DNA from 2 places in the Paenibacillus sp. D51F genome. Region 2 is predicted to be linked to the other one. Evidence: predicted binding sites of a transcription regulator. Region 2 holds the regulator's gene; the other holds the start of a gene.
The links. Region 2 encodes LexA, which represses DNA repair genes until DNA is damaged. Its sites were predicted from a motif close to CGAACATATGTTCG; they were not measured.

Region 1 (7,884 bases), on a different contig from region 2:
GCTACAAATTCCGCGGACAGGATCTGTTCGAGCTGCTGCCGGCTTATGAGAGCATCACGCTCGACGAAGCCAATGCCCGGCTGAGAGAGCATTTCGACTTCGGCCAGCTGGCCGTGTCCGTCGTGCTGCCTTCGGCGGAAGCTTGAAAAGCTTGCAGGAGATGACCGTCCTCATCACCGGGGGAAGCCGGGGCATAGGCGCCGCCATCGCGCGGCGCTTTTCTGCGGAAGGGATGAATGTGGTCATCCATTATTTGAATTCGCATGAACGCGCCAATGAAACGGCCCGGGAATGCATCGCTCTCGGCGGCGGCAGGGTCATGACGGTCTCCGCCGACGTTCGATCTCGGGAGAGCTTGGCCAGAATGAAGGAGAAGCTGGAAGCGGCAGGGCTGCTTCCGGATATTCTCGTCAACAACGCGGGCATTTCGCATTACGGGATGCTGGCGGACCTCACCGAGCAGGAATGGGACGACGTGACCGCGGTCAATCTCAAGGGATTGTTTCTCTGCACGCAGCTGTTCATGCCTCGGATGGTCAGCGCGCGCTGGGGAAGGATCATCAATGTATCCTCCGTGTGGGGCATCTCCGGCGCATCCTGCGAGGTGCTGTATTCCGCGACCAAAGGCGGAGTCAACGCCTTCACGAAATCGCTGGCCAAGGAGCTCGCGCCGTCTGGAGTAACGGTCAACGCAGTCGCTCCGGGAGCGGTCGACACGGAAATGAACAGTCATCTGGATCAAGGCGAGCTTCAGGCGCTGGAAGAGGAAATTCCGGCCGGAAGGCTGGCCCATCCGGATGAAATCGCTTCGCTGGTCTATTTCCTTTCCTTGCCGGAATCATCCTACATAACCGGACAAGTCATCAGTCCGAACGGCGGCTGGATCACATGAGTGGTCCGGCTGCAACTTTTTTTCATCCCTGGTCGTCGTATAGGGAAGATGGCCTCCGCACACAATAGGGTCGTTGATGATTTCTTTCTCAATTCGACCAAGGAGGCGACGAAGCATGTCTACTGTACTTTCGAGCTTTGAAGGATGGAAGGAATTCCTGTCCAACCGCGTTGAGCAGGGCAAAAAGATGGGGCTTACCGAGGAGACTCTCGGAAACCTCGCTTATGAGATCGGGTCTTTTCTCGATGAGAAGGTCGATCCGAAAAACGAAGAGCAGCGTGTGCTGAAGGAGATCTGGGACGTCGGAGACGAGGAAGAGCGCAAGACGATTGCCCGCCTCATGGTGAAGCTGGTCAATCACGGTTGAATCATCGACTTTCGGCGGAGAGCTCCCATTCGGGGGCTTTTCTACTTGGCTCTGGACATCAAGATTCCGATATCGAAAAACCGTCGGAATGATCATTGCGGATTCTTGCCGAATCATGTAGAATGTAGGCTTATAATGAAGGGCATAAAGACAGCTCATTCCCTCAGGACGGTGTGATTAATGGAATCCAAACAGTGGTATATGGAGTACAAAATACATAAGAACCGACCTGGCCTGCTTGGGGATATCGCATCCCTGCTCGGCATGCTCAACGTCAACATCATTACGATCAACGGGGTGGAGGACCGCACCCGCGGCATGCTGCTTCAGACCAATGACGACGAGAAAATCGAGATTCTCGGCAAGATGCTTGCCAAGGTCGAGAACATAACCGTCAATAAGCTGCGTCCCCCGAGCCTGGTGGATCGGCTCGCGGTGCGTCACGGACGTTATATCGAACGGGATTCGGATGATCGCAAAACCTTCCGCTTCACGCGGGACGAGCTCGGACTGCTAGTCGACTTCCTCGGCGAAATCTTCAAGCGGGACGGCAATCAGGTCATCGGACTGCGCGGCATGCCGAGGGTCGGCAAGACGGAATCCATCATCGCCGGAAGCGTCTGCTCCAACAAGCGCTGGACGTTCGTTTCCTCCACGCTGCTCCGCCAGACGGTCCGCAGCCAGCTGTCGAGCGAGGAAATGAATCCGGACAACATCTTCATCATCGACGGCATCGTCAGCACGATCCGCTCCAATGAGCGCCATCACGCCCTTCTCCAGGAAATCATGGAGATGCCTTCGACCAAGGTCATCGAGCATCCGGACATCTTTATCCGTGAATCCAATTATGATTACAGCACTTTTACGACTATTATCGAGCTTCGCAATACGCCTGACGAAGAAATCTCCTATGATTCCTTCACCGTCAATTATAACGATTTTTAATTTGAGAGGAGGCATGGCCAACCATGTCTGAATTGGGCCAAACCCTGCGCACGGCAAGGGAAGAAATGGGACTGTCCCTGGACCAGGTGCAGGAGATGACCAAGATCCGCAAGCATTACCTGACCGCGATCGAAGAAGGCAATTACGCCGCGCTTCCAGGCAGCTTTTATGCCCGTGCATTCGTCAAGAACTACGCAGATGCGGTCGGTCTCAATGCCGACGAGCTTCTGAACTACTACAAGAACGAGCTTCCAGCGGCTCCGGCGGCCTCGGCTGTAGAACCGGCGACTGCCCCGCAGCCGCCACGTAAGGCTTCGACTTCGAGGGCGACCTCCGAACGGGTCGGCAAGCTGGGATTTTCCGTGCTGATGTGGGCTTTTCTGGCGCTTATCGTCGTCTTGATCTGGATTTTCGTCATCAAGCCGGATCGGCAAACGCCGACGGCAGACGAAACGCCGATCACGACGAATACGCCCGGACCTGGACAATCGCCGTCTCCGGGAGATGCTGCTGGAGGAGCCAGCCCGTCGCCCAGCCTGACCCCGACGCCGACGCCGACCCCGACGCCGACCCCGGATGGGGCCGTGACGTTCGACCGCAAGTCGGGCAAGATTGATTATTATAAGACCAACGGCGCCGTCACCATTGAACTGAGCTTTACCGGCACCGCATGGATCGAGGTCCGCAAAGGCGGTCCCAAAGGCGAATTCCTGTACAACAAGGCTGCTGAAGCTGGCGACACCCTGTCCGTACCGGTGGATGACATCATTTACCTCAATACCGGACGCGCGGACAATACCGAGATTACGGTCGGGGGCCAGCTGATCGACGACGGAGACCGTCCAAGCTCGAAGAAGATCCAGTTCGAGCCGGCATCCGGCGGCGATGCCGATTCTGCCGGAACAACCGATGGCATGAGCGGCTCAGATGCCGAAAACAGCCAGTAACGACATGACAAGGCATCCCTGCGCGGGATGTCTTTTTGTATTTCGCGATTGAAAATGAGGCTGGAACGGAAAGATAAAGAGCTGTAAGGAAGCCGATGGAGCGCGGCATCCTGTACGTCTTCGGTCCAAAGGGGAAGGATGCGGCAGAACTGCAAGTCATATTCCTGGAAATGCAAAGGCGTCCCCGCCGGTTATACTTTCGCAGCCGGATGTTTTATAATAAGAGGAACGCCATGTAAGGAGGATTTGCCATGAGTTCCGAAAATTCGTTTGATATCGTATCGAAGGTCGATCTGCAGGAGCTGAACAACGCGATTGTCCAAGCGGAGAAGGAAATCGAGAACCGCTTTGATTTTAAAGGAAGCAAGAGCAGCATCAAGCTGGAGAAGGAAGAGCTGGTCGTCCTGTCGGACGACGAGTACAAGCTCAAGAGCGTCATCGACATTCTCCAGACCAAGATGATCAAGAGGAACGTCCCGATCAAGAACATGGACTTCGGCAAGATTGAAGCCGCCTCGCTCGGTACCGTGCGCCAGCGCATCAAGCTGAAGCAGGGGATCGGCCAGGACGACGCCAGGAAAATCAATATCCTTATCCGCGACTCCAAGCTGAAAGTGAAAAGCCAGATCCAGGGAGACCAGCTGCGCGTAACCGGCAAGAGCCGCGACGATCTGCAGGCTGTCATGGCTTTGCTCCGCGGCGCGAATCTGGAGCTGGACCTGCAATATACGAATTACCGGTAACAATTTTGACAGCGGGTTTTCGGTTCGTTTATACTTTTATCGTATAGGGACCGGCTATGTCTGTTCTTTTGAGAATGGCCTCCCGGGTTGCGTACATACTTTAGGTTAGAGTTTTGTCAGGGAGGGGAACCCGCGTGAATTTGGCCAACAAGATCACGCTTGCGCGTATTTTTCTCGTGCCTGTAATCATGTTCTTTTTGCTGATCCGTCTTGATCTGGGATCCATAAAGTTCGGGGACTATCAAATTACGTACACGCAGATGATCGCCACGCTGATATTCATTATCGCGGCCAGCACGGATGGCCTGGACGGATATTTGGCCCGCAAGAACAAGATGGTGACCAATCTCGGCAAGCTTCTCGATCCGCTCGCCGACAAGCTTCTCGTCGCGGCCGTGCTTATTTCTCTGGTCGAGATGGATAAGCTGAGCGCTTTGTTCGCTATCGTCATCATCAGCCGCGAATTCGCAGTGACCGGCCTCCGGCAGATCGCTCTGCTGGAAGGCTCCGTACTCGCTGCAAGCACTTGGGGCAAGTGGAAGACCGGCGTCCAGATCGCCATGATCATCGTGCTGCTGCTCAACAATTTCCCGGGAGCATTCCTGGACCTGCCTCTGGATCTGATCCTGAGCTGGGCTGCCGCATTGATTACGGTATGGTCGGGCATCGACTACTTCATCAAAAACCGCAATCTTATCCCGGTTGAATAACCGGCTGGAAAAGGCCATCGATCCCCGCCGGGATCGGGGGCCTTTCTTGTACGCTGGAGGATGGCGCCGCCGTCTGCATCCTTCATTTTGTTTGGGAACGCTTGGCTGGCATCGAGGAACCTGTGCACGGATGGCGTTCCGCCGATGGTCTAGTCATTAATCATCGCAACAAACCCAATCCTGGAGGAGAAATGCCATCATGAAAGCCGAAATCATTGCGGTCGGAACCGAGCTGCTGCTTGGCCAAATCGTCAACACCAACGCGCGTTACTTGTCACAAGAGCTGGCAGGCCTGGGCATCGACGTGTATTTTCAGACGGTCGTCGGAGACAATGCCTCCCGGCTGAAAGAAGCGATCTCAATCGCTTCTTCCCGGGCCGATCTGCTCGTCTTCACGGGAGGTCTGGGGCCGACGATGGACGATCTGACCAAGGACGTGCTTGCAGACATGCTCGGTCGCAAGCTGGTTGTCCACGAGCCTTCCCTGGCGAGAATGGAAGCCTTCTTCGCGAGCCGCGGCGCCCATATGGTGGAGAGCAACATCAGGCAGGCGAACTCGATCGAAGGAAGCGCCGCACTGGACAACGAAGCGGGACTCGCCGTCGGCAATGCCCTTGAACAAGACGGCATCCGATATATTCTGCTGCCCGGACCGCCGATGGAGATGAAGCCGATGTTCGAAGGTCCCGCGACAAGCTGGATCCTTCAGGAATACGGCCGTGGAGCGGCGCTTCACTCCCGCATTCTCAGATTTGCCGGCATCGGCGAATCCAAGCTGGAGCATGAGCTGATCGATCTTATCGAAGCCCAGACCGATCCGACGATCGCTCCTTACGCCAAGGAGGGAGAGGTGACGATCCGCCTGTCGTCCAAATCGCCGAATGAAGCGGAAGCTCTGAAGCGGATCGACGATATGGCCGCGACGATCCAGTCGAGGGTCGGCAGCTACCTGTATGCGCAGGAGGACATCCCGCTGGAGGAAGCGGTCCTGCGGCTTCTGCGCGACCGCCGGCACAGGCTCAGCAGCGCCGAGAGCTGCACCGGCGGGCTGCTCGCCGAGCTGATCACCTCGAGGCCTGGCAGCAGCGGAGAGTTCCTGGGAGGCGTCGTCACGTACACCAATGTGCTCAAGCATCGGCTGCTCGGCATTCCGATGGAGATGCTGGAGGGCGCGGGAGCGCCGGGGGCGGTAAGCGAGGCGACGGCAGCCTTGATGGCCCAGCGGGTGTCCGAGACGACCGGCAGCGACTGGGGCGTATCCATAACGGGCGTAGCGGGTCCGGGAGAGTCCGAGGGCAAGCCGGTCGGACTTGTCTACATCGGCATCTCGCGCAAGGGCATGGAGGCTTCCGTATACACGCTGCAAGCCGGCGGCAGCCGGGACATGGTGCGGATGCGCGCAGCCAAGCACGCCTTGTACCGGCTGTGGACGTTGCTGAAGGAATCCTGAGCCGCCGATTCCGGAGGAATGCGCCGGCGGCAGTCGGCCCGGCTCCGGCTATGTTCCGGGTTCTCTTGTATGGACATCGGGAATGGGCTACAATGGAGACAGTTAACGGAAGAACCGTAGCTTGCATGCGCAGCTGCGGTTCTTTTTTTGTCGAGATGCCGCAGCGGATACGGAGGTGGCGCCGCGGACAAGAAAAGCGAATGTATGTTCGAAAAAAAGCTTGGCAAAGTAATGCAAACAGGCTATGATAGAACTATAAAATGATGAATGAAGGATGTGGATCTCTTGTCAGATCGCCGCGCAGCTTTAGATATGGCTCTCCGCCAGATTGAGAAACAATTCGGAAAAGGCTCCATTATGAAACTAGGCGAGTCCACGCATATGACCGTTGAGACGGTTTCCAGCGGTTCCCTCGCATTAGATATCGCACTCGGCATCGGCGGATTCCCGCGAGGCCGCGTCATCGAAGTATACGGTCCGGAATCCTCCGGCAAGACGACGGTCGCTCTCCACGCGATCGCGGAAGTGCAGCGCACGGGCGGACAAGCCGCCTTCATCGATGCGGAGCATGCGCTTGATCCGCTTTATGCGAGCAAGCTCGGCGTCAACATCGACGAGCTGCTGCTGTCGCAGCCGGATACCGGCGAGCAGGCTCTCGAGATCGCCGAGGCGCTCGTGCGCAGCGGCGCGGTAGACGTCATCGTCATCGACTCTGTCGCCGCTCTCGTGCCGAAGGCCGAGATCGAAGGCGAGATGGGCGATTCCCACGTCGGCCTTCAGGCGCGCCTCATGTCGCAGGCGCTGCGCAAGCTGTCCGGCGCCATCAGCAAGTCGAAGACGATCGCGATCTTCATCAACCAGCTTCGGGAGAAGGTCGGCGTCATGTTCGGCAATCCGGAGACGACTCCCGGCGGCCGCGCCCTGAAGTTCTACTCCAGCGTTCGTCTCGACGTGCGCCGCATCGAGAGCATCAAGCAAGGCAACGACGTCGTGGGCAACCGCACACGGATCAAAGTCGTGAAGAACAAGGTGGCGCCTCCGTTCAAGCAGGCGGAGATCGACATCATGTACGGAGAAGGCATTTCCCGTCAAGGCAGCATCATCGACATCGGCGTCGAGATGGACATCGTCAACAAGAGCGGCGCTTGGTTCAGCTACAACGGCGACCGTCTTGGTCAAGGCCGCGAGAATGCCAAGCAGTTCCTCAAGGACAACCCTGCCGTAGCGGATACGATCGATACCAAAATTCGCGAGGCGCATAACCTCAACGCTGCCGCCGAGCGGGCAGCCGCGGGTATCAATCCTCCTGTAGAGGAAGACGAGCTGGACGAGCTGGAGCTGGACGTTTAAGCCGTCCTGCAAGCACTCCGGGAGTTCTTGCACGGAATAGACCGGCCTGACAGGGAAGCACCTCTGAATCGTTCAGAGGTGCTTTTTTGCTCAAGCTATCCGATCGTGGATCAGGAAGGAGGCACTATGCAGGACAGCAGCGAGAAAGTCGTGACCAAGGTAGAGCCTGACTCCCGCAAACGTTCCTATTACTGGATCTGCCTGGACGGGAATGAGGAGCCGGAGTTTTCCGTCCATGAGGATATACTCGTCAAGTATAGGCTGCTCAAAGGGAGCGTTCTCAGCAGCGAGGAGCTGGAGGGAATCCAATCGGAGGGAGACCGGTATAAGGCTTATGCCTCAGCTCTGTATTATGCCGGATTCAAAATGAGGACGGCCAAGGAAATGGCGGACTATCTGAAGCGCAAGGAATATACGGAGCCAGATATCCGCTATGCGGTCGAACGGCTGCAGCAGGAGAAGGTCATCGATGACCGCGAT
Region 2 (7,884 bases):
GCTCGTCGTCAAGACTGTCGCGCGCCAGCACGGCCTGCACGCGACCTTCATGCCGAAGCCGCTGTTCGGAGTCAATGGCTCCGGCATGCACTGCCATCAGTCGCTGTTCCGCGGCGGAGAGAACGCCTTCTATGACGAGGACGACCAGCTCGGACTCAGCCCGACGGCGCGTTATTACATGGCCGGCCTTCTGCGCCATGCACGCGCGATGACCGCCATCACCAATCCGACCGTCAACAGCTACAAGCGTCTGGTGCCTGGTTACGAGGCGCCGAGCTACGTCGCCTGGTCGGCAAGCAACCGCAGCCCGATGATCCGCATTCCGGCTTCCCGCGGCCTCAGCACCCGCGTCGAAGTGCGGAACCCGGATCCGGCGGCGAATCCGTACCTGGCTCTGGCCGTCATGCTGAAGGCGGGCCTGGACGGCATCAAGAACAAGCTGCCGCTGCCGGCTCCGATCGACCGCAACATCTACGTCATGACCGACGAAGAGCGTCTCGAGGACGGCATACCGAGCCTGCCGGAGGATCTTCGCGAAGCTCTGAACGAGCTGCTGCGCAGCGAGATCATTACGGAAGCTCTCGGCGACCACGCCTTGGCGCATTTCTACGAGCTCAAGGAAATCGAGTGGGACATGTACAAGACGCAAGTGCATGAGTGGGAACGCGATCAGTACCTGACTCTGTACTAAGTGTAGAGAACCGCGTTGCAGCCAGAGTGCTCGAATGGCAGCAGCGAAGGCAAACGGCTGAGGCGGCAGGGACGCCGTGCCAATGGCCGAGTCGCTGCATGAACCGATCGCTGCGCTCATAGTGACTATGCGCCTGAATTCTCCATGCAAAATTTAAGCCCGCTGACCAAATGGTCAGCGGGCTTTGTCGTTTCAAACTCAACCATGAAGCCTCTACTGGGATGCCTTTTCGTAAACTTCATCCGATACGGGCTCCAGCCATTCCGGCTTGCCGGCCGTAATGGCAAGATGCTCGAACCAGCTGTCCTTTGCCGCGCCATGCCAATGTTTTACGCCATCATGAGTAACGACAACATCGCCGGCTTTCAGCCGTTGAGCAGGCTTCCCTTCTTCCTGATACTAACCTTCGCCCCCCGTAACGAGCAGAAGCTGGAATCCATCCCGATGGATATGCCAATTATTCCGGCATCCGGGTTCAAAGGTCACGTTCCCGACACCGACATTTACTTTAGGGTCGGCAATCAAGGTTTTGAGATAACTTTGGCCTATGAAATAGTTTGCATAGGCTTCATTTTTTTCTCCAACGGGAAAGATAACTCCATGTTTTACTTCTTCATATTTTGCCATCCTTGATTTCTCCTCTGTTAAATGTTTTTCCTTCACTTACTCATAAGACAGAGACGTGGACAAGCCGCGATAAGCATCGATCTGCTTCTGAAGTTCATTCACCTTTTGCTCAATAGCAGCGACTGCATCTGCGCCGGCAATCCAGCGCAGCGGAGGCTGCTTCTCGCTGGCGATGGTAAGCAGCGCATGGGCAAGCTTGGATGGATCCCCGCTTTGTTTCCCGTTCATTGCTTCCCATCCGGAGCGCGTTGCTGCTGTGCGGCTGGCGTAATCGTCAATGCTCAGCTCGGCCCAAATGGTCGACTCCGGCTCAAGCAGCTCGGTCCGGAAGAAGCCTGGCTCGACAATGGTGGTGTGGATTCCGAATGGAGCGACGTCCAGCTGGAGAGACTCCATCCAGCCCTCAAGGCCAAATTTCGAAGCCGAATACGCCACGCAAAAGTCTTGGCCGACGATGCCTGCGAGCGAAGAGATGGAAATAATATGTCCGGAGCGAGCTTTGCGCATGACGGGAAGAACGGCTCTCGTAACATTCATCGGTCCGATGAGGTTGGTGTCGAGTTGCTTCTGGATTTGCGTCGGGGCCAGCTCTTCAAAGAAGCCTGCATAAAAGCTGGCCGCATTATTGACAAGCACATCGATCGTGCCGAAACGCTCAACGGCTGCCTGTACGGCTGATTTGGATTCCTCAAGGCTGGTAACATCCAATCTGACAACGAGCAGATTTTCGTCATCTCCGATTGCCTGCTTGACTCTATCTGTATTGCGTCCGGAAGCAATGACTTTATGTCCCGCTGCCAAGGCTGCCTTTGCAATATCAACCCCCATGCCGCGTCCTGCACCTGTAATAAACCATACTTTTTGTTCCGACATAATGACTGCCTCCTGGTCTAGTTTATTGTGTAAGCTGGTGTAGCAAGTCGTGCAATAAACTGCATGATAGTGCGATATCGCACATATGTGTATAATATAAGATGGCAGATAACTCTCTGCAAGGATCAATCTGGCTGCGTTTGCGCCTTATTGCACAAGGCGATGTGAAATGTGCGGTAAATTCCAAAAAAAGTATGGTGATGGCTAAAGTGTCGACCGTGGATAGAAGAATACTGAAATCTAAAGAAGCCATCAAGAATGCTTTTGTTCAACTCCTATCAGAGAAGAGCTTTGATGAGATCACCATGCAAGATCTTTCTGACCGGGCGAACGTTGGCCGGAGAACTATATATCATCATTATTTGGACAAGTATGACTTGCTGGATCAATTAATCGAAGAGCATATCGGCGAGCTTGGAAAGCTGTGCGCAGTCGGATCCGATCTGTCTTTTGCAGAAGGGAATTCACTTTGGTTCGACTATTTTGAACGGCACTATTCCTTCTTTTCGGCCATGTTGTCGAGCAAAGGAGCCCCTTTTTTTCGGAGCCGCTTCCTTGATTTCGTCATCGAGGAATTAGAAAGCGAAGTGGATGCTGCGGCAGGGAGAAATGCCGGTCTGAGCAAAGAGGTGGTTCTGCAGTTTTTTGGTGCGGCTGTAGTAGGTATTGTGGAGTCGTATTTCAAAAAAGAAATACCCGGTTCTTCTCAAAGCATAGCAGAACAAGTAGGCATGCTCTTGGACAGGAACCTTTAGAAAGGCAGAGGCTGATGCGGTTGCCGGCGATCGGAGCGCGAATTGGAACAACGATACAAGGAAACCCGATCGGATGCGTTCGGAAGCTGCCGAGATTGCAATGAACGCATACATGCCGCTGATGATCAGCCAGCCTGGTCTAAAAGCAAGGCGTAAAAGAGGAACATTTTCTTTCCGCATCTCCCTATTTTTCTGGGCTGAACGCCGATATAATACGGTAAACGGATTGGTTAGGGGAGAAAGCGAATGATGCGCATAACCGTGGACGACTTGAACGGACCTGAAATCCAGGCATTGATCGGGGAACATCTGCAGGCGATGGCCGATAATTCTCCGCCTGAAAGCATGCATGCCTTGGATCTCAGCGGTTTGAAGAAACCGGAAATTACGTTCTGGAGCGTATGGGAGGGGGATGAGCTGCTCGGCTGCGGCGCTCTCAAGGAGCTGGACAACAGTCATGGCGAGCTCAAATCCATGAGGACGGCTTCAAGGCATCTGAGGAAAGGGGTTGCGCGAAAGCTTCTTGAACATATCATCGGGGAAGCGAAACGAAGGGGCTACGTTCGGATAAGCCTGGAGACGGGCACCATGGCTGCTTTCGTTCCGGCCCGGGATTTGTATGAGAGCTTCGGCTTCATTGAATGCGGACCGTTCGCCGACTATGCGGAGGACCCGAACAGCGTATTCATGACAAAACCGTTGTAACATAACGGAGCAGACGATAAGGGACTCCAACAATTGGTGTGATCGGCGGTATCCGCCGCTGCAGCATTGCGCTCTCGATACTTGCTTTGCTCGCACTCTATAGGCCTTTAACAGCGGCTGTCCTGTCGGACAAGCCGTTTTTTCTTTGTTCTCAGACAATCTGAGAGGGCATAGGCTCATACTCATAGGCATCTTGCCGGAGGATTGCGGTCCTGATCCGGTCCACAGGGGGGAAGAGCGTGGCAAGACAATCAAAGCCGCGGGCTCGGGTGTCGGGAATCGTGCTTGCGCGGACAGCCTCCAGCATGCTGCCGCTATACGCCCGGTTCGTTCGAAGCCGTCCATTCGCTGAGGAATGGAGCGCTGCTGTACGAGCGGCGGATCTCGACACGCTGTTGAAGCTGTTCAGGGAGGAGATTCCGCTTGCGCCGGTCAATTCGTTCAGTACGAACGGCATCGGTTTCTTCGTGGACTTCAAATATCCGCCGCCTGTTCAGACGTACACGAATGCGACGACCATTCCTCCCGGAACGGCGCAATCCGCTTTCTCTGCAGCCATGCTCCGCAGGCTTTCGGAGGCCGTGCTGCCGCTCTACCGGCAGTTGGCCGGCAGCGGGATCTTCGCCAGGGAGGCGGCGGTTCTGATTCGAAGCGGGCAGGAGGAAAGGTTCCGTCGATTGATCAGGCCTTATGTGCGAAGCCGGCACTTGACCGGAATTCATCTTGAATCTTTCGGGTTCTACATGAGTTTTCAATACCCTGGCTCCAAGCATATCTACCGGAACGAATTTTTCCATGAAAAGTTCCAATGAGCATGCGAAAAGCAGCGAAAAATAAGAACCTTTGAAAAACAAACGCGCACTCAGTCAGAGTGCGCGAATGGCTGAATAAAGCCGGAAGCATGGGGGTAATGGAAGAGACTTCCTATTCGCCGGAAAGGGACAAGCCTCAGTGAAGATTGCGGAACAATCCGATTACCTTGCCGAGTATCGTCACATTCTTGAGCCGGATCGGCTCCATGGAGGAGTTCTCAGGCTGAAGCCGGATATGGTCGCGTTCCTTGTAGAACGTCTTGACCGTCGCTTCGTCATCTTCCGTCATGGCCACGACGATATCGCCGTTGCTGGCGGAAGGCTGCTGGCGGACGATGACGTAATCGCCATTATGTATGCCCGCTTCGATCATGCTCTCCCCGACGACACTCAGCATGAACACCTCGTGGTCGCCGACATAATCAGCCGGCAAAGGGAAGTACTCCTCGATGTTCTCAGTCGCCATGATCGGCACTCCGGCCGTTACCTTGCCGACGACGGGAACGCGGCTGATCGAGACGGGAAAGGGCAGCATGGCGGCATCGTCGCCGTCGAGGATCTCGATGGCGCGCGGCTTGGTAGGGTCGCGGCGGATCAGGCCCTTCTTCTCCAGGCGGTCCAGATGGCCATGCACCGTGGAGCTGGATGCCAGGCCTACCGCCTCGCCGATCTCACGTACTGAAGGTGGATAGCCTTTGTCCCGGACTTCGTTCTTGATGAAGTCAAGAATGGCCTGCTGGCGGTTGGACACTTTAGACATCGCAATCACTCCAAAACTAGAAATTAGTAGAAAGAAATATGTAGGCAAAGTATAGCACAGAACCCGAGTTCGTACAAACATAAGTTCGAGAAACAGCCGTTCGCATCGGGCATGCGCGTCCTGCGAACATACGTTCCAAATAAACGTTGACCAAAACAAATGTTCGTGTTATTCTGTGAATAAGAACAAACGTTTGGGGAGTGAACGGTCATGATGACTTTATCTGGATATAGCACGCCGGAGCGCGGCTCTAAGGCAACGGTCCGCAGGCAAGAGCAGAAGCAGGAACATATTTATCTCAAGGAATGCTTCCGTCCTGGAGCAGGCGCTGGCGATTCCAGTTTCATCACCCGTTCCTCCGCTGGCTCTGCAAAGCCATCTGGGAACAGCCGTCTGCGCCGCCTGCTTCCTTATGCCGCGTCAATCCTCCTGTTCCTTCTGATCTTCTCCAGCTTCTGGGGATTTTCCGGAGCGAGCTCATCTCTCATCCCCCCCGCAGCTGAAGGCGAGCTTACAATTACGGTGACGAGCGGCGACACTCTATGGTCCATCGCCGGGAATTCCGGCCTTTCCAACGACATCAGGCGCAGCGTATTTATGATCAAGGAGCGCAACGGGCTGAAGGATTCCGATTTGCAGGCGGGACAGACCTTGATCATTCCCAAGCAATCTTGAACAGCTTCTTTTAGAGCTTCAGCTTGCTTGGTAGAGTCTAATTCCATCTCGATAGGTATCAGCTCCGGCGGACATCGCCGGGGTTTTTTGGCTTTCTTGACAAGCTCTTCTCCGTAGTTCAAAGTTAGAAGGAAACGTCAAGGAACAGAGGTGAACGACTAGTGGATATCGATACCTTGATCGCGAGGATCAACGAGCTTTCCCGCAAGCACAAATCTGTCGGGCTGACGCCTGAGGAAGTCATAGAACGGACGCAGCTCAGACAGCAGTATCTGGCCAATTTCAAGCGCAATTTCAAGCAGCAGCTGGACACCATTGAATGGGTGGATGACGAGAACAAGGGGGGCCAATAAAATGGAATACCGATTGCTCGGCAAAAGCGGGCTGGCCGTCTCGGAGCTGTGTCTCGGAACGATGATGTTCGGCAATACGACATCTGAAGAAGAAGCGACTCGCATGATCCACCATTTTCGCGGCGAGGGCGGCAATTTCCTGGATACCGCCAACGTCTATGCCGGAGGCAGATCGGAGGAGATCGTCGGACGGGCGATGTCAGGCAATCGGGACGAATATGTGCTGGCCACCAAGGTCCGCATGCAGACGGAAGAGCATATCAACGGAGCCGGACTGTCGCGCAAGCATATCGTTCAGAACGTGGAAGCGAGCCTGAAGCGGCTCGGCACCGATTATATCGACCTCTATCAGGTCCATGTATGGGATCATGCGACGCCGCTGGAGGAGACGCTTCGCGCTCTGGACGATCTCGTCTCCGCCGGCAAGATCAGATACATAGGATGCTCCAACTATTTGTCCTGGCAGATGATGAAGGCGCTCGCCATGAGCGACAGCCGGGGATGGTCGCGCTTCATCAGCGTGCAGCCGCAATACAGCCTCCTGAACCGCGAGATGGACCGGGAGATGGTGCCTCTCTGCCTGGAGGAGAACGTCGGCATCATTCCATGGGCGCCGCTCGGCGGAGGCTTCCTGACCGGCCGTTACGGGCGCCAGGAGCCGACAGAAGGCAGGCTGACCGCGAATGCCGGCGAGAGCTCCTGGCAATACCGGAATACGGATGCTAACTTCCGCATCCTGGACGTCTTGATGGAGGTCGCTGCGCAAGCCGGCAAGACGCCGGCGCAAACGGCTCTCCGCTGGCTCATCCAGCAGAAGGGCATCACGTCGCCGATCTTCGGAGTGAGCACTTACGCGCAGTACGAAGAAAACATGGGAGCCGCGGGCTGGGAGCTGACGAAGGAGCAATTTGCTGCTTTGGACGAGGCGAGCCGCCTTCCTTCGGAATATCCGACGCGATTCCTGGAGAAGTTCCGCAGGCCTCTCTGACAGGCGGCCGTCGGCGTCTCCGCGCGAAACGGGAGGCGCCCCGCCTGCGTATATGGACAAGCCGCCCTGACAAGGCCAACAAAATCAATCGCAGAGGTGACCCTATTGTCTCGTTCCTGGGAACGCAAAGTACGCCGCAATTCGGCGCAGATCAATGCCACTAGAAAGAAGAGGGGACAGACCGCCATCAAGCCCGCGGCGTCCGGGGATCGTACGGAACGGTTCAAAGGCCGCAACTACATCTCCCCGATCATGCTCGTGCTGTTCGTCGCCTTGTATGTGCTGATCCTTCCAAAAGATGAAGGAGCGACGAACTGGAACTGGATCGTCGTGGCGATGTACGTCTTCCTGGCCCTGATGTTCTTCCTGCGGCGCCCTTATTTGGCGGTCGGAGCCGATTTTGTGCAGACACGCCGCATGACCGGCGACAAGCGTCTGAATAAAGAAGCCATCAAAGGCATCTCGGTCATGAAAAGCTATGTCGTCATCGAGCAGGTCAAAGGGGCGAACTGGGTGTTCTCCCGGGTGCTGAACCGTTATCCTACGGACCGGATGGCGGTCAGCCTGGAGCAGTTCGCCGCCCGCAACGGCATTCCTTTTACGCAGAAATGACATCCGGCTTGCAGCCGTCAGCATGGACATAAT

Region 1: recA (recombinase RecA) is a predicted target of LexA. The motif match lies at 6,252-6,265, and genes of this name have one in related genera.

Annotation. Positions count from the first base shown of each region.
Region 1 is NZ_JBKFAO010000001.1:34,088-41,971, reverse strand. It holds gene yfmH (EF-P 5-aminopentanol modification-associated protein YfmH) at 1-146, shown strand, start outside; gene ymfI (elongation factor P 5-aminopentanone reductase) at 161-892, shown strand; gene ACLBWT_RS00180 (DUF3243 domain-containing protein) at 1,008-1,259, shown strand; gene ACLBWT_RS00175 (DUF3388 domain-containing protein) at 1,440-2,204, shown strand; gene ACLBWT_RS00170 (helix-turn-helix domain-containing protein) at 2,228-3,151, shown strand; gene ACLBWT_RS00165 (YajQ family cyclic di-GMP-binding protein) at 3,403-3,894, shown strand; gene pgsA (CDP-diacylglycerol--glycerol-3-phosphate 3-phosphatidyltransferase) at 4,029-4,604, shown strand; gene ACLBWT_RS00155 (competence/damage-inducible protein A) at 4,804-6,054, shown strand; gene recA (recombinase RecA) at 6,322-7,404, shown strand; gene ACLBWT_RS00145 (RecX family transcriptional regulator) at 7,531-7,884, shown strand, end outside.
Region 2 is NZ_JBKFAO010000012.1:17,550-25,433, forward strand. It holds gene glnA (type I glutamate--ammonia ligase) at 1-691, shown strand, start outside; partial or broken gene ACLBWT_RS18905 (cupin domain-containing protein) at 905-1,318, opposite strand; gene ACLBWT_RS18910 (SDR family NAD(P)-dependent oxidoreductase) at 1,355-2,320, opposite strand; gene ACLBWT_RS18915 (TetR/AcrR family transcriptional regulator) at 2,401-2,946, shown strand; gene ACLBWT_RS18920 (GNAT family N-acetyltransferase) at 3,196-3,651, shown strand; gene ACLBWT_RS18925 (hypothetical protein) at 3,891-4,463, shown strand; gene lexA (transcriptional repressor LexA) at 4,600-5,223, opposite strand; gene ACLBWT_RS18935 (LysM peptidoglycan-binding domain-containing protein) at 5,434-5,898, shown strand; gene ACLBWT_RS18940 (DUF896 domain-containing protein) at 6,060-6,251, shown strand; gene ACLBWT_RS18945 (aldo/keto reductase) at 6,253-7,239, shown strand; gene ACLBWT_RS18950 (hypothetical protein) at 7,336-7,851, shown strand.